Regions from separate parts of the Kitasatospora sp. NPDC051170 genome, predicted to be linked through region 3. Evidence: riboswitches for the same ligand, from Rfam matches in the RefSeq annotation. Region 3 holds a riboswitch; each other region holds the start of a gene.
What was found. A riboswitch is a leader RNA that binds a small molecule or an ion and turns the genes downstream of it on or off. The one in region 3 is predicted to bind cyclic di-AMP.

Region 1: linked by a shared signal. The riboswitch ahead of ACIBCA_RS07965 (family 16 glycosylhydrolase) and the one ahead of ACIBCA_RS07150 (transglycosylase family protein) in region 3 are both predicted to bind cyclic di-AMP.
Region 2: linked by a shared signal. The riboswitch ahead of ACIBCA_RS14780 (M23 family metallopeptidase) and the one ahead of ACIBCA_RS07150 (transglycosylase family protein) in region 3 are both predicted to bind cyclic di-AMP.
Region 4: linked by a shared signal. The riboswitch ahead of ACIBCA_RS05265 (transglycosylase family protein) and the one ahead of ACIBCA_RS07150 (transglycosylase family protein) in region 3 are both predicted to bind cyclic di-AMP.

What each region holds. Positions count from the first base shown of each region.
Region 1 is NZ_JBITFA010000003.1:204,036-208,202, forward strand. Features, by position in the region: gene ACIBCA_RS07955 (IclR family transcriptional regulator) at 1-546, shown strand, start outside; gene ACIBCA_RS07960 (hypothetical protein) at 625-1,275, shown strand; gene ACIBCA_RS07965 (family 16 glycosylhydrolase) at 1,365-2,648, opposite strand; cyclic di-AMP (ydaO/yuaA leader) riboswitch at 2,650-2,816, opposite strand; gene ACIBCA_RS07970 (MoaF-related domain-containing protein) at 3,166-3,495, shown strand; gene ACIBCA_RS07975 (alpha/beta hydrolase) at 3,642-4,167, opposite strand, start outside.
Region 2 is NZ_JBITFA010000005.1:394,094-398,260, forward strand. Features, by position in the region: gene ACIBCA_RS14770 (alpha/beta fold hydrolase) at 1-805, opposite strand, end outside; gene ACIBCA_RS14775 (YiaA/YiaB family inner membrane protein) at 932-1,216, opposite strand; cyclic di-AMP (ydaO/yuaA leader) riboswitch at 1,414-1,572, shown strand; gene ACIBCA_RS14780 (M23 family metallopeptidase) at 1,585-2,427, shown strand; gene ACIBCA_RS14785 (hypothetical protein) at 2,523-3,431, opposite strand; gene ACIBCA_RS14790 (GNAT family N-acetyltransferase) at 3,470-4,015, shown strand.
Region 3 is NZ_JBITFA010000003.1:11,496-15,662, forward strand. Features, by position in the region: gene ACIBCA_RS07145 (hypothetical protein) at 413-1,345, shown strand; cyclic di-AMP (ydaO/yuaA leader) riboswitch at 1,784-1,949, shown strand; gene ACIBCA_RS07150 (transglycosylase family protein) at 1,936-3,231, shown strand; gene ACIBCA_RS07155 (hypothetical protein) at 3,373-3,573, shown strand; gene ACIBCA_RS07160 (LacI family DNA-binding transcriptional regulator) at 3,635-4,167, opposite strand, start outside.
Region 4 is NZ_JBITFA010000002.1:374,287-378,453, reverse strand. Features, by position in the region: gene eno (phosphopyruvate hydratase) at 1-979, opposite strand, end outside; gene ACIBCA_RS05265 (transglycosylase family protein) at 1,255-2,010, opposite strand; cyclic di-AMP (ydaO/yuaA leader) riboswitch at 2,016-2,182, opposite strand; gene ACIBCA_RS05260 (cytochrome P450) at 2,430-3,707, opposite strand; gene ACIBCA_RS05255 (SDR family NAD(P)-dependent oxidoreductase) at 3,965-4,167, shown strand, end outside.

The sequences.
Region 1 (4,167 bases), 190 kb from region 3:
CGCCTCGGCGAGACCGCCGGACGCCTGCTCGGCAGCTGGGCCCGCCCGTACCTCGCCGAGCTCATGGAGGCCACCGGCGAGACCGCCAACCTGGCGGTGCTGGAGGGCGGCGAGGTGGTGTACGTCGGGCAGGTGCAGTCGCGGCGCTCGATGCGGATGTTCACCGAGGTCGGGCGCCGGGTGCAGCCGCACTGCACCGGCGTCGGCAAGGCGCTGCTCGCCCAGCTCCCCGAGGACGAGGCACGCGCCGTCCTCGGCCCCAACCCCCTGCCCGCGCACACCCGGTTCACCGTCACCGACCCGCAGGAGCTGATGCGCCAGCTCGCCGAGGCCCGCGAGCGCGGCTACGTGGTCGACGACCAGGAGCAGGAGATCGGCGTACGCTGCATCGCCCTCGCCGTCCCGGGCGCGCCGACGCCCACCGCGCTGTCCGTCTCCGGCCCCGAGGCCCGCGTCCGGGCGCTGGAGGAACAGACCGGAGCGGCCGCGCTGGTGCCGGTGATGCAAGGGATCGCCGCACGGCTCGGGCAGGTCCTCGCGCCCTGACGCTCCGGCGCGACCACAAACCGCCCGCTCCCCCGTCCCCGCTCCCCCGCTCCCCCTTTCGGGCGGACGACGGGCGGGTTGCACCCGGGCCGCGGCGGCGGCTGCGCCACCCTGGTGCGGACGCCGCCCGCGACGGTGCGGGCGGGCGCGGCACGAGAGCAGGGTGAGCCGGACATGGTGGTGCGCGGACGAGCACAGGGAGGCGTCGTCGTCGGCAGGACCGTCGCGGCGGCGGTCTGCGCGGCCGCCCTCCTGACCCCGGGGTCGTCCCTGGCACCGCCCGCGCCCGTCCTGGTCGCACAGGCCTCCCCCGCGCCCTCCCCCGCGGCCTCCGACTCGAAGCTGGAGGTCGTCCGGATCGACCCGGACCCGGCCCCGCCCGGCGGCACCACCACCGTGCACGCCTTCGTCGCCAACCGCGGCCCGGAGACGACGGCCTCCCCCTTCACCGTCCTGGTCGCACTGCCGCAGGGCGTCTCCCCGCAGGGCCCGTACTTCCCCGCCGACTGCGAGGTGCTGCGCCGCGGCCGCCTGGTGCGCTGCGTCTTCGGCCCCGGGCTGCCGCCACTGCGCACCGCGACGGCGCTGGTGCCGGTGCGCCTGGACCCGGAGCTGCGCCCGGGCCGGCTCGGCGGCGGCTGGGTCGCGGTGCGCAGCGCGGACGACCCGGAGGACGCGGGCACCCGGCAGCCGTACGACCTCACGGTCGCCGAACCGGCTGCCGGGTGACGTCCTCCGGGCCGTCCGTACTGACAGTCCGTCCCAACAGTCCGTACTACCTGTCCGTCCTGACAGTCCGTACGTCCCGTCCGCGCTTCCTAGCGGTAGACGCGGACGTAGTCCGCGGCCATGGTGATCGGGGTGTTGCCCTGCGGGGAGGGGTGGTACTTCCCGGCGGACACCGACAGGTTGAGGATCAGGTACGCGGACCAGTTGGCGCCGACGCCCTTGCCGTCGGAGTGGACCTTGACGCCGTTGACGTACCAGTCCACCGAGTTGGCGCCGTAGTAGGTGCCGATGGTGACCCACTGATCCTTGGCGACGGTCTTGGGGTTGGTCCAGTACTCGGGGTTGCTGGGGTTGACGTGGTTGGTCAGCTCGAGCAGGTTCGGGTTGTCGGGGTGGTACTCGAAGGAGTCGATCTCCCCGTGCGCGCCGCTGTCGCCGTTCCAGGTCCACAGCGCCGGCCAGGCGCCGGTGCCCGCCGGGAGCTTGACGCGGGTCTCGGCGTAGTCGCCGGCCTTCACCTTGAAGCCCTGGCTGGAGTACTCGGTGGTGAGCAGGCCCGCGTCCCACGCCTGCTTGCCGTTCTCCAGGGTGTGACTGCCGGGCGCGGCGGTGAAGGTGGCGACGCCGCCGGAGACGGAGACCTTGCTCTGGTCGATCCAGTCGAGCTTGTTGTCGTCCGGGTTGTGGGTCTTGTAGTGGTACGAGCTGCTCTGGTCGCCGGTCCAGCGGGAGCCGTACGCGATCGGGCCGTTGAACTCCTCGTAGAAGGCCATCGACTTGCCGGCGATCGGCGCGGCCTGCGGGTTCGGGGCCGGGGTGGGCGTCGGAGTCGGAGTCGGAGTCGGCGTGGGCGTGGGCGTGGGCTTTGGGGTCGGGGTCGGGGTCGGGCTCGGGGTGGGCGTCGCGGTGGTGGAGACCACGAGCTTCTGCGAGGCCAGGTTGTGCCAGGCGCCGGCCTGGTCCTGCCAGAAGCCGAACTGGGTGTACGTGCCGGCGGGCAGGGTGCGGGCGGCGCTGGTGAAGCTCAGGCCGCTGGGGCAGATCCGCACGTTGGAGGCGTTGCCGGGGAAGTCCAGGTTGGTGCCGGCGGCGTCGCGCACGCCCACGCCCACGGTCTTCGCGGTGAAGCAGGCCGAGGAGTGGAGGGTGAGCGAGGCCGTGGTGGCCTTGTTCGCGACCATGGTGGCCGGGGCCAGGCGGTCCTGGGTGACGGTCGGGGCGGTCGCGGCCTGGGCGCCGGTGGCGGCCGGGAGGCCGAGGAGGCCGGCGCCTCCGATGGCGAGCGCGCCGGTGGCGGCGAGGGCGGCGTTGCGGCCGCGGTGGGAGGGGCGGGCGTGGCGCGCGACGCGGCGGGCCCGGGCAGGCTTGAGCATGGTGTGTCCTCTGCGACGCCTGCGAGGTGAGCTGTCGGGTTCGGGCCGAGGAAGCCCGGCCGCCTGTGGGAGGCGGCTTCACCCCAAGCCGCGGCCGCTGCGCGGGAGCGCAGGGCCGGGCACTGACCTTGGTTCCCCCGCTCCCGTCCACTGTGGTGCTCGACTGCCCGCCGGCGGGTGGACGGGACTCGGCGTCCCGGCGGCGGGGTCCGCGGGGGCGGACGACGGTTGCAGGCTAGGCAACTCGTCCGTGGGCGGACAACTCTCCGGGGCCCGTTGTCGCGCACCTCACAGTGGTGTCGATCAACCACGCTGCGTGGCGGGCGAGTTGATCACGCCGGGGTGGCGCGTACGGGCCCGGCCGACTCCATACCGGAGAATGGCGCCGCCCGTGTGGGCCCAGTCGGATAAATTGGAGGCCTGTCCTCCTACGCACTGCACAAGAGCGCGTGGGAACACCGGGACCACCAGCCCGACGCCTTGCCCGCCCACCTCCCGACCGAGGAGCCGCCCCACCATGACCACGTCCCTGCCCGGCTTCGCCGGCCGCACCTACGTCTTCCGGGTCGACAACGGCGCGGCGTTCCGCAACACCTACTCGGCCGACGGCACACGGCTGCGCTGGGAGGGCCTCGGTGAGTCGGCGGGCCAGTGGGAGGACGTGGGCCTGCATGTGGCCGAGGTCGCGCCGGAGATCTACTTCGTGAGCTGGACGGAGCGCAGCGGCATCACCGTCAGCCACGTGATGGACCTGGCCAGGCTCACCGTCCGGGCGTTCTGGACCTTCGAGGGCGAGGGCGGCCGCGTCGGCCAGCTGCACACCGGGACCCTGGAGCGGGTGGGCTGAGCACCCGCCTGAGCGCCTTCCTGGGCGCCTTCCCGAGTGCCTTCCCGAGCGCCCGCCTGAGCGCTTTCCCGAGCGCCTTCCCGTACGAACGGAACGGCGGCGGGGCCCGGAACCGGCGTACGGTCCCGGGCCCCGCCGCTGCCCTGTCAGGCGGTGGCGGACGCGGCCGGCCGGTCCGGGACCTTGAGGTGCTGGGAGAGCCACTCCAGCGAGGAGGGCAGCAGCGCGCTCCAGGTCTCGAAGTTGTGGCCGCCGTTCTCGAGCATGCTGTACGAGACCTTCATCGGGCTCTGCACCGCGTCGACGAACGCCTCGGTCTCCTGCCGGTAGTTCCCGTCGCCCTTCTTGGTGCCCGCCAGCAGCACGGACACCTTCGGCTGCGGCAGGTTCCTGAGCCGCCACAGCAGGTTCGCCTCGTGGCGGCGCTGCTCGCTGCCGCCGAAGAGGTCGCCGGTGGTCGGGTCGTCGGTCGGGGCGTCGTAGTACGCGGAGAGGGCGACGGCCGTCGGGAAGACGTCCGGGTGGCGCATGGCCAGCTTGAGGGCGCAGTAGCCACCGGTGGAGTTGCCCATGAACGCCCACGCCTGCGGATCGGTGGAGACCCGGTAGCTGGCCTGGATCGCGGAGGGCACGTCCTTGGCGAAGTACGTGTCGGACTGCGCCCCGTTCGGG
Region 2 (4,167 bases), on a different contig from region 3:
AGGGCAGCAAGGCCTCGGCGACGGCCTGCGGGTTGTCGGCCATCGGGTAGTGGCCCGACCCCTCGATCATCACCTTCTCCGCCCGCAGCGCCGCCGCCTGCCGCCCGGCGACGGCCGCCGGGTCGGGGAAGTCGGGGTCCTTGCTGCCCATCAGCACGATCGCCGGGCACCGCACCCCGGCCGCCCAGCCCACCGGCGCGGAGTCCCCGCCGACGTGCCCGCGGGTGGCGACCTTGCGGCCGGGGGTGCGCAGGGCGGCGACCAGCCCGTCCACGTACGCCTCGAAGTCGGCGGGCTTGGCGCCCGGGTAGGCCATCTTGCGGAGGTAGAAGCCCCAGGCGGCGGGCCAGTGGACGAGCATCGTGCCCATCACCTTCATGACGGCCTTCATCAGCCCGCTGGGCGGGTTCTCGACGAAGGCGTCGATCAGCGCGATCCCGGCGACCCGCCCGGGCGCGTCGAGGGCGGCGCGCACCACGGTGGCGCCCGTGTAGGACTGCCCGACCAGGACGGCCCGCTCGATGCCGAGGTGGTCGAGGAGGGCGAGGGCGTCCCCGGCGACCGCGGCGGGGGAGTAGTCGTCCCAGGCGATGCCGGACTCGCCGAAGCCGCGCAGGTCCATGGTGATCACCCGTCGGCCGGCGGCGGTGAGCAGCGGCCTGAGGTGGCGGTACGCGGTGCGGCTGTCGAGCATCCCGGGGAGCAGGAGGACGGGGAGGCCCTCGCCCTGCCGGGTGTCGTCGAAGGCGATCCGGCCGCCGGGGAGGTCGAGGTACTGGGTGGCGGGGGCGGTGGTGCCGTTCATGGGTTCTCTCCTCGGTCCGGTGCGGGGTGCTGCGCGGTGCTGCCGATAGCCATAAAGCTAAGGCTAATAGCCTTAGCTGTCAAGCTATCGGCGCCACGGATCGAGGATTCCCAGGTCGGGGCCCTGTCAGGCCCCCTGGAACGGATCGTGCTCCGCCAGCAGCTTCTCCAGCCGGGCCTGGTCCACCCGGGCGACGGTGTCGCCGGCCTCCTGTCGGTCCCGGATCACCTTCGCCAGCGTGAAGGCGGAGGTGACGGTGTAGAGCAGGCCCACGCCGAGGAAGGCGCGGACCCACCCCCCGACCGGCAGATAGGCGATCCCCGCGGCGAGGGCCGTGGCGGAGACGCCGAAGGACAGGACGGCCTGGACGTAGTACGCGGCCGTGGTGCGTGACTGCATCGGTGCGCTCATGGCGCCCAGCATGCGTGCGCTCCGGCCCTTGGCACATGAGTAGCGGTACTCAGTCGGGGCCGTGCAACGGGGGATCGTTCGTTGACGTCCCCTCACCCGCTTCCCGGTCGTCCCGGACGAACGGCTTGGAATCAGAGCCTCCTCGGATTAACGTTTGATAACGCAGCGCGGTCTTCAACGCCGTACCCAGACGGCACCGTGCGCCGTCGCCTAATCCCACCGGCCGGCCTTCGGGCAGGTCAGGGAGCCGGGGAACCACGTTCCTTGGGGTGAATCGGCGGGGCTCCGGCCCGGCCGTAGGAGACCTTCCTGCTCCGAACCCGTCAGCTAACCCGGTAGGCGCGAGGGAAGGAAAGGAGCGCGCCCCCGTGGCGTCGACGCACACCCCGGCACACCCGGCCGGCCCCGCAGCCGGTACCCAGCTGCTCGAACATCCCGGCCACGACGGCTTCGAGCCGGACGGCCCCCTCGCGGCCGAGACCGAGACCAACCGCCACCGGATGCCGCGTCAGACCCGCGGCGCCTCCCCGCTGCTCGGCGTCACCGCCGTCGCCGCCACCCTGGGTGCCACCGGCTTCGCCTCCGCGACCCCGGCCGCCGCCCCCGCCGTCGAGGCCCCCGACGAGACCCCCGTCGCCCTCGCCGCCGACCCCGGCCTCGCCCTCGCCGCGCGCATCCAGCAGCAGGCCGACAGCCAGCGCACCGCCGCCGAGGAGGGCGCCCGCCTCCAGGCCGCGAAGGAGGCGGAGGCCAAGGCCGCCGCCAAGGAGGCCGAGGCGAAGAAGGCCGCAGCCGAGGCCGAGGCCAAGAAGGCCGCCGCCCTCACCCTGCCGGTCTCCGACTACCGCCTCTCCGCCCACTACGGCCAGAGCGCCCGCTACTGGGCCCACCTGCACACGGGCCTGGATTTCGCCGCCGACACCGGCACCCCGGTCATGGCCATCGGCCAGGGCACCATCACCTCGGCCGGCTGGTCCGGCTCGTACGGCTACCGGATCGTCGAGACCCTGCCCGACGGCACCGAGATCTGGTACTGCCACCTCTCCTCGATCATCAAGGGCTCCGGCAGCGTCACCGGCGGCCAGCAGATCGGCAAGGTCGGCGCCACCGGCAACGTCACCGGCCCGCACCTGCACCTGGAGGTCCGCCCCGGCGGCGGCGCCCCGGTCGACCCGGAGACCTGGCTCGAGCAGCGGGGCCTCACCCCCTGACGGATCGCGGAAGGGCCCCGGCGCTCGCCGGGGCCCTTCTCGCACCGCTTCCGTCGTGGGACTACTCCAGTAGTGGCACTACTCGCGTAGTGCCACTACTCCTGTAGTTCCGCTTGGTCCGCCTGTTCCCCGGGTTCCGCAGGCACCTGCGCCAGGTACGCGTCGATCTCCTCCGGACCGGGCTCCGGCGCCAGCTCAGGGAACTCCTCGACCAGCAGCCGCGCCAGCCCCGGCACCGTCCACTCCCCGAACAGCTCCAGCGCCGCCCGGGCCGCCGCGTCCTCCAGCCCCTCGAAGTCCCCGGCCAGCTCCTCCGGCATCGGCCGGCCCAGCGCCGTCAGCTCGGCCAGGTTGCGGTAGCTGCGCCGCATCAGCCCGTGCTCCAGCAGCCGGCGTGCGCCGTCGGTGGCCATGCCCACGGACAGCGCCCGGGCCGGGCCCCAGCCCCGCTCGTCCGGCTCGTCCAGCCACCCGGCCTCGGCCAGCGCCTCGAACGCGGCGTGGCGCTCCTCCTCGCCCAGCTCGGCGAAGGCGCCCAGCCAGTCGCGCACGGCGGCCTCGTCGGACACGTCCACCCCGTGCGCGTGCAGCAGCAGGGCGTACAGCCGGGGCCAGGTCACCAGGTCGGCGCGGCGCAGCAGCCCCGCGGCGACCTCCCCCTGCCACTCGGCCTCGGCGTGCAGCCGCTCCTGGCGCTTGGCGTTGAGCCGCTTGGTCGCCCGCTGGTGGTCGACCAGCAGCCGTACGGCGTCGCCGTACGCCAGGGGGTCCGCCTCCGGCGCGGGTTGGACGTACAGGTGCAGCCGCTCGTACAGCAGGTGCTCCACCGCGTTCGAGGTCAGCTCGGGCCAGCCGTCGTGCATCCTGCCCTCGCCCAGCTCCAGCAGCGCCAGCACCGTCCGCAGCGGCTCCTCGGCCACCGGTGGGCGGTCCTGCCCGGCCGCCCAGGCGAGCAGGTCGGCGGCCCTGGTGCGCGGGGCGAGCCGCAGGTCTTCGTCGTTCATGCTCCGACGGTATCCGCGCGCGAGTAGGGTCGGCAGCCATGGTCCCCGTCCAGCTCACCGGCTCCCGCCTCGCCGTCCGCGAACACCACCACACCCCGGAGGAGGTGGAGGCGCTGTACGCGCTGTTCGGCGACCCGGAGGTCACCCGCCACCTGCCCTTCGGACCGCGGACGCCGGAGGACTGCGCCGACCAGCTGGAGCTGTACGTGGAGGAGGCCCTGACCGAGCCCCGGCGCGTCTACCGCCTCGCCGCCGCCCTGCGCGAGGACCCCGGGGCCGCACCGATCGGGCAGGGCTCGCTCTTCCTCGGCCGCCACCGCAGCGCCCACCTCGGCTACGCGCTGCGCCGCGACGCCTGGGGCCTGGGCTACGGCGGTGAGCTCGCCCGGCTGCTCTGCGGCCTCGCCTTCGGCCCGCTGGGCGTGCACCGGCTGGTCGCGGTGGTCGAGGTGGGCAACCCGGCCTCCTCGCGGGTGCTCACCCGGCTCGGGTTCCAGCTGGAGGGGCGGCTGCGGCACGACGTGTGCAAGGACGGGGTCTGGTCGGACGCGTTCCAGTACTCGCTGCTCGCCGACGAGTGGTAGGACGAGTGGTAGGGCGAGCGGCAGGACGAGCGGCAGCCGGCCCAGGGGGGTTAACCCCACCCCCGATCCGCCGGGCCTCCCGATGTTCCCCGGTGCCCCCGTTCGGCCAGACTGGTGGTCGTCAAGGAGTACGAACCACCGCGAAGGGCCGG
Region 3 (4,167 bases):
AGCCCTTTCACGGGCAGCCGCGAACTCTTCACGGACCCTTCCCCTGACGGTGCGTAAACGGACATAGCCGATGGAATCGGTGGCGGCCCGGCCACCGACCGTGAGCATCCCTCCGCTGAATGTTGATCTTCGGACGCCGGGAGTCGCACCACCGTGACCCTGCGTCAGACCCGCTCGTCCACACATCCGGGCTGTGAAACACATCACTCGCCACCGGTGCAACTTCCGGCCCCTGCGGTCGCGTCAGACGACTGCACTCCAGGTCACGGGGGCCCGGTGGGGATTCGTCCGTTTTGGACGCCTTCCTCCCCGGGCGGTGGAGGCGGGCGCACGGACCCGCCGACGCGCCCCCGGGCAGCGCGTACGGCAGCCGACTGCGGGCCTGACGGGGCGATGTCCTACGATCTCCGGCATGAGCACCGCAGCCATCCCGGGCGCGCCACTGCCCGTCCGTACTCCAGGCTCCCGTGCGCGGGGGCGCCACCGCCGTCCCGAGCGCCCCGAGATCCCCACCGGCAGCCCGGCCCTGGTGCTGGCCGTGCCCGCGACCGCAGGGCCCGAGTCCCGCTCCGTCGTCGAGGAACTCCTCTCGATCGTGCGCAGCGAGCAGAACGGCGTCCAGACGGCGGTCGGCTACCTCCCCGGCCAGGGCACCGAGGCCGAGGGCGAGCACACCGTCGCCGGGCTGCTGGCCTCGGCCGCCGAGGCGGGCCTGCCCACGCCCGTCGTGGTTCCGCTGGTGCCGGGCGCGCACGGCTTCCTGACCGACCTGCACGCCGTCGCCGCCGAGTACGGCGCGAGCGTGACCGACGCGCTCGGCCCGCACCCGCTGCTGGCCGAGGCCGTGCACGTGCGGCTGTCCGAGGCCGGGCTGGCCCGGGCCGACCGGGCGCGGCTGTTCGCCATCGCCACCGCCGCGGACGGGGTCGTGCTGACCGTCGTCGGCGGCGAGGAGGCGGCGGCCGCCGCGGGCATCACCGGCGTGCTGCTCGCCGCGCGCCTGGCCGTGCCGGTCGTCGCGGCCGCGCTGGACGTGCCCGGCTCGGTGGCCGGCGCCGTCGAGCACCTGAAGGAGACCGGCTCCCAGCGCCCGGCGCTGGCCCCGCTGGTGATCGGCCCGGAGGCGGACTCCGAGCTGCTCGCCACGGCCGCCGAGGAGACCGGCTGCCCGTCGGCGGCCCCGCTGGGCGCGTACCCGAGCGTGGGGCAGCTGATCGCCTCCACCTACCTGGCCGCGCTGCCCGCGCCCTCCCCGGAGGCCCTGGCCGAGGCCGAGGCGTCCGCGGAGCCCTCCCAGGGCTCCCGTGGCGCCCACGCGGCCGCCCAGGCGCCCGTGGAGGGCTGAGAAGCCCGCGGCGAGCCCTCGGAGGGGGCCCGGAACGGCCGAAAGGCGGTTCCGGGCCCCCTCCGCATTTCCGGTTCCGGCGCACCGACGGGGGCGCAATGTCCGTTCTGGTCTCTTTTGTCGACGAATGTCGATGAATACGGGAAATGAGCCGGCGCCCGCATCCTGGACACTCCCCCGGCACGAAAGGCGCGCCCCCTCCGCGCTCCGACGCTCCGTCACTCCCGACCTGAGGCGGAGCCAGTTCCGGGAATTCGAAGCCGCCTTGCCGATAAACGATCATTTCCGATCTTGAAATGCGCCCATTCGGCAATTTCCGATTTCCCGTGATGCACATCACAGCTATTTGCGGATTGAAGTTCGGTCTGCTTAACGTGCTCCCCGTTCGTAACCACACGGACCCAGTTCATCCGCGACGCCGAGTCCTGCCGTCGGATGTACCTGGCAGCGCGAAACGCACCACGGCAGGAGCGGGGGAACCAGGTAAGTCGCCCTCGGCCGTTCTCCGGAACGGCCAGGGGCTAGGGGTGAAGCCGCGCAGCGCGCGGCCGGGCAACTCCAGCCCGAATCCGACAGCTCACCTCGCAGGCGTGGGAGAGGACCGCGTCTTCATGCTGCCCACCAACGGCAACCGCCTGTCCAGCCGCACCCGTCGCGTGATCGCCGCCCTCGGCGTCGCGGGCGTCGGCCTCACGATCCCCTGCCTCACCACCACCACCGCCTCCGCCGCCTCCGTGGCCACCTGGGACAAGGTCGCCCAGTGCGAGAGCAGCGGCGACTGGAGCATCAACACCGGCAACGGCTTCTACGGCGGCCTGCAGTTCACCTCCAGCACCTGGGCCGCCTTCGGTGGCACCTCGTACGCCCCGCAGGCGAACCAGGCCACCAAGGACCAGCAGATCGCCGTCGCCGAGAAGGTCCTCGCCTCGCAGGGCCCCGGCGCCTGGCCCGTCTGCTCCGTCCAGGCCGGCCTGACCAAGGGCGGCGGCGCCCCGGCCGTCGACACCTCGGCCGCCAAGCCCGCCGCGAAGCCCGCCGCGCCGGCCGCCCCCGCGCAGGACCAGGCCCAGGCGCAGACCCAGCCGCAGACCCAGACCCCCGCCCAGGGCGGCAAGGGCGCCTGGGCCCAGAAGAAGGCCCAGCCGCAGGCCCCCGCCCAGCAGGCCCCGCAGGCTGCCCAGGGCACCCAGGGCGCCTACACCGTGGTCGAGGGCGACTGGCTGTCCACCATCGCGGACAAGCACAACGTCCGCGGCGGCTGGCAGCACCTGTACGAGCTCAACCGCTCGACCCTCACCGACGGCCCGGACACCATCTACCCGGGCCAGAAGCTCAGCTTCGACGAGGCCGGCACCGCCGCCAAGTCCGGCTCGGACTTCTCCTGGTTCGACCGCTCCCAGAAGTCCGGCTCCACGAACGGCGGTTCCTCCGGCAGCGGTACCGTGAACGCCAAGCCGGCCGCCCAGGAGCAGGCCGCCAAGCCGGCCAAGCCCGCCGCCCCCGCCCAGCAGACCCAGGCCGCCACCGGCAGCATGGCCGCCGCCGTCTCCTTCGCCCAGTCGAAGGTCGGCCAGGCGTACGTCTACGGCGGCACCGGCAACGGCGGCTGGGACTGCTCCGGCCTGACCCAGGCCGCGCTGCGCGCCGCGGGCATCTCCGTCCCGCGCGTCGCCGCCGACCAGGCCGCCGCGAGCACCCACGTCTCGCTGGACAGCCTGCAGCCGGGCGACCTGCTGTTCTGGTCCAACAACGGCCAGGACTCGGGCGTCTACCACGTCGCCATCTACATCGGCGGCGGCCAGTACGTCGAGGCCGCCAACCCGTCCTCGGGCGTGCGCGTGCAGACCGTCGCCAACTGGGCGCCGGACTTCGCCGGCCGCGTCTGACGCACACCGGGCGCCGATGAAGCGCCGAGGTGACCCCCCGGGGAGAGTCCTGCCACTCTCCCCGGGGGGCTTCGGCATTCGCATGGTCAAACCCCGGGCCAACGGGCATGCTGCTGCTCTGCACCCCGAGGAGGAGTCACCATGGCCCAGGTCACCGTCACGCTCGACGCCAATCTCGCGATCGACGTGATGATGCTCGCCGGTACCAAGAACCCTCAGGACGCCGTCGAACTCGTCCTGCGCGACTACCTGGCCCGAGGCCGCCGCACCGAGACCCGTACCGGTGAGTCCGCGGACGGCCACCGCCTCACGGTCGAGCGCCCCACCTCCCAGGAGGGCTGAACGCACGACGGGAGGGCCCCCGGAGAGCGATCGCTCTCCGGGGGCCCTCCCGTACCGGGGCTCAGCGCGTACGCGCCCCCGTGGAGCCGCGCATCACCAGCTCCGGCTGGAAGACGAACTCCCCGCGCTGGGCGGAGTTCCCGCCCACCTCCTCCAGCAGCGCGTCCACCGCCGCCGTGGCCATCGCCTCGACCGGCTGGCGGATCGTGGTCAGCGGCGGGTCGGTGAAGGCGATCAGCGGCGAGTCGTCGAAGCCGACCACCGAGACGTCCTGCGGCACCGCGAGGCCGCGCTGGCGCACCGCCCGGATCGCCCCGAGCGCCATCATGTCGCTGCCGCAGACGATCGCCGTGCAGCCCTTGTCCAGCAGCGCGCCGGCCGCCGCGTGCCCGCCCTCCACGCTGAACAGCGTGTGGTGGACGAGCCCCGCGGCCTCCTCGGCCCCGAACCCCAGCACCTCGCGCATCGCGGCGGTGAAGCCCTCGATCTTGCGCAGCACGGGGACGTACCGCTGCTGGCCTATCGCCAACCCGATGCGCTCGTGGCCGAGTTCGGCCAGGTGCTGGACGGCCATCCACATCGCGGCCCGGTCGT
Region 4 (4,167 bases), on a different contig from region 3:
CGGTCTCGATGCCGCGGGCCAGGCGCTGCGGGTTGGTGACGAACAGGTCGTCGCCGACCAGCTGGACCTTGTCGCCCAGCTTGACGGTCATGGCCTTCCAGCCGTCCCAATCCGACTCGTCCAGCGGGTCCTCGATGGAGACCAGCGGGTAGGCGTCGACCAGCTCGGCGTAGTACTCGATGAGCTCGGCCGAGGTGAGGGCCTTGCCCTCGAACTGGTAGGCGCCGTCCTCGAAGAACTCGGAGGCGGCGACGTCCAGGGCCAGGGCCACGTCGCGGCCGGGCTCGTAGCCGGCCTTCTGGATGGCCTCGACGATGAGGTCCAGGGCCTCGCGGTTGCTGTCCAGGTCGGGGGCGAAGCCGCCCTCGTCGCCGAGGCCCGTGGACAGGCCGCGCTCCTTCAGGACGCCCTTGAGGGTGTGGTAGACCTCGACGCCCCAGCGGACGGCCTCGGAGAAGGACTCCGCGCCGATCGGGGCGATCATGAACTCCTGGATGTCGACGTTGGAGTCCGCGTGCGAGCCGCCGTTGAGGATGTTCATCATCGGGACGGGCAGGACGTGCGCGTTCGGACCGCCCAGGTAGCGGAACAGCGGCAGGTCGCTGGCCTCGGAGGCGGCGTGGGCGACGGCCAGGGAGACGCCGAGGATGGCGTTGGCGCCGAGCGAGGACTTGTCCGGGGTGGCGTCCAGGTCGAGCATGGCCTGGTCGATCAGGCGCTGCTCGGTGGCGTCGTAGCCGACCAGCTCCGGGCCGATCTGCTCGATGACGGCCAGGACGGCCTTCTCCACGCCCTTGCCGAAGTAGCGGTTCTTGTCACCGTCGCGCAGCTCGAGCGCCTCGAAGGCGCCGGTGGAGGCACCGGACGGAACGGCGGCACGGCCGGTGCTGCCGTCGTCGAGGCCGACCTCGACCTCGACCGTGGGGTTGCCGCGGCTGTCGAGGATCTCACGGGCTACGACGACATCGATGGACGGCACGAGGCATCTCCTTGCGGAAGCAGGTCCCGCCGACAGGGGTGGTGATCAGCGGCGGGGCGATTGCGGAGTCGTTACGACCAGAGCCTAACCGCCCGGACCTCCGGGGCCACGTCGGCCTCGGTCCCGTCTCAGCGTGTGGCCCGGCTACCCACCGGTAGTTCACCTTCCCGCCCCGGAACGTCCGCACGGGCCGGGGCGAATGCGGACGAAGGGGACCGGCCCCGCGGCCGGCCCCCTCGTCAGGCCCTCGTCGGGCCCTCGTCGGGCCTTACGGCTCAGCCGAGGTGCAGCACCTGGCCCGGGAGGATGAGGTCCGGGTCGCCGCCGACGGTGGAGCGGTTGTGGTCGTACAGCGAGTGCCAGCCGCCGGAGACGCCCTGGGCCGAGGCGATGGTCGACAGGGTGTCGCCGGAGCGCACGGTGTAGTCCCCGGCCTTCGGCGCGGCACTCTGCGGCGCGGCGCTCTGCGGGGCGGCGTGCTTCGGCGCGTACGGCTGCGCCGGCTGCTCGGGCGTCTCGGCCTTGGGCGCGGCGTGCTTGGGCGCGTACTGCTGCACCGGCTTCTGCGCGGGCTTCTCGGCCTTCGGGGCCTGCTTCTTGGGCGCCGCCTGGGCCTTGGTGTCCGAGGAGGTGTCGACGGAGGCCGCCGGGCCGCCCTTGGACAGGCCGGCCTTCTGGGAGCAGACGGGCCAGGCGCCCGGGCCCTGGGAGGCCAGCACCTTCTCGGCGATGGCGATCTGCTGGCCCTTGCTGGCCTGGTTGGCCTGCGCGGCGAAGGCGGTGCCGCCGTACGCCTTCCAGGTGCTGGGGGTGAACTGCAGGCCCCCGTAGAAGCCGTTGCCGGTGTTGATGCTCCAGTTGCCGCCGCTCTCGCACTGGGCGACGGCGTCCCAGGTGGAGGCGGGGGCCGCGGAGGCGCCGGTGGCGGTGAGGAGCGGCAGTGCGAGTCCGACGCCGGCCACGCCGGCGACGGCGATGACCTTCTCGGTCTGGGTGCGACGACGGTGACGGCCAGATCCAACGAGCAGCATGAAGAGGTCCCTCTCCGCACGCCTGCGAGGTGAGCTGTCGGGTTCGGACCGGGAGGTGGCCCGGCCGCCGTGACGCGGAATCGGCTCCGCGCGGGCGGCTTCACCCCAAGCCGTGGGGACGGCAACAAACCTGGGTCCCCCGCCCCTGCCCAGGGTCTGGTCGGTTTCCCGTGGCGCGACGGGCAGGACTCGGCGTTCCGCGCACGGGGTCCGCAGCTGCGAACTCCACGGAGACTAGACAGATCATCAGCTCGATCACAAGCTCATCTCGCCGACATCACACAGAAATTACGGCGCGTGGTCGCTCGCCTACGCACGGCGCCGGTTTGTCCGGTTTGATGCGTGTTCACACCCCAATTGGCAGGCTATCGGCGACGGCGCGTCAGCGTGTCGGGGTGTCACGTGGACGTCATGTGGATTCACCGGTCGGCCGGAAGTGCGTGCGGAGAGTGCATTTCCGGACTGAACTCGACCGGAAGTTCCCGCAGTCCACGCATGATCAGACCGCCGCGCCAGCGCAGGTTCTCCGGCTCCTCCGCCAGCCGCAGATCGGGCAGCCGCGCGAGCAGCGTGGCCAGCGCGGCGCGGCCCTCCAGCCGGGCCAGCGGGGCGCCGATGCAGTAGTGGATTCCGTGCCCGAAACCCAGGTGGGGGTTGTCCGTCCGGGCCAGGTCGAGGGTGTTCTCGTCCGAGAACCGGGCCGGGTCGCGGTCCGCCGCCGCCAGCACCACCAGCACCGGATCGCCCACCGGGATGTCCGCCCCGCCGATCGACAGCGGCTTCGTCGCGAACCGCCAGGTCGCCAGCTCCACCGGCCCGTCGTAGCGCAGGAGTTCCTCGATGCCCGTCTCCAGCAGCCCGCTCTCGCCGCGGGCCACCGACTCCTGGAGCAGCCGGCGCTGCTCCGGGTTGCGCAGCAGCGCGTAGGTGCCGTTGCCGATCAGGTTGACGGTCGTCTCGAAGCCCGCGAACAGGAGGATGAAGGCCATCGCGGCGGCCTCGTTCTCCGTCAGGTGCTCACCGTGGTCACTGGCGCGGATCAGGCCGGAGATGAGGTCGTCCCCGAGGTCGGCGCGCTTGCGGTGGATCAGCTCCAGCAGGTAGGCCCGCATCCGCTTCACGGCCCGTCCCACGCCGCCGCGTCGGCCGCCTCCGTGCCGGATCATCATGCCCGCCCAGTCGCGGAAGTCGTCCTGGTCCTCGGACGGGACGCCCAGCAGGTCGCAGATCGCGTAGATGGGGAGGGGGAAGGCGAACTCGTGGATGAGGTCGGCCGATCCGCGCTGCGCGAAGCCGTCGATCAGCCGGTCGGTGAGCTGCTGCACCCTCGGCTCGAACTCGGCCACCCGGCGCGGGGTGAACGCCTTCGACACCAGGCGGCGCAGCCGGGTGTGGTCCGGCGGGTCGATGTTCAGCAGGTGCGTCATCAGGTCCGCCTGCCGCTCCCCCGGGATGCCCACCCGGCCGGTGCGGTGCGCCTGTTCGCTGTGGTGCGCCGGGTTCTTCGACAGCCGTCCGTCCGCGAGCGCCTGGCGGGCGTCCGCGTACCTGGTCACCAGCCACGCCTCGACGCCGCTCGGCAGGGTGGTGCGGTGCACCGGGGAGTGCTCGCGCAGCCAGGCGTAGGCCGGGTACGGGTCGGCGGCGAACTCCCAGGTGAAGAGCTGCGGGGCGGTGGCGTCGGGCTGAGCTGGCATGGGTCGACGGTATCCGGTGGACGCGGCGCGCCCGGCCCGTCGACGGCGTGCGAACGGTCCGCGAACGACTCCTTGCCCGCGTGTCGACGCTTCGTGCCCGGTCCGTGAACGGTTCTTGGACAGCTCTTGGCCCGGCGCCCGGCGTGAGCCTGGTCACCTGCGGGGTAATTCCTGTTGCGGAGGGTCAGGACGAGCCTACGATCCTCCGCAGTACGCGTGGGCGCCGGTGCGGTGTCGCCCACAGGGAGGAGCAGGCCATGCGGGTCGCCGGGGCAGTCGTCGTCATCGCGGTACTGGACGGCGGGTCGGGGGCCGACCTCGCCCGCCGGTTCACCGCCGCCGGCGCCGCCGGGATGCTCATCGCCGACCAGCACGTCGGCGTCGCGGAGGACCTCGCCTCCGAACTCGACCGCCCGGGCTGCCCCGTCGTCGGCGTCCACGGGGACGTGCGCCGCCCCAG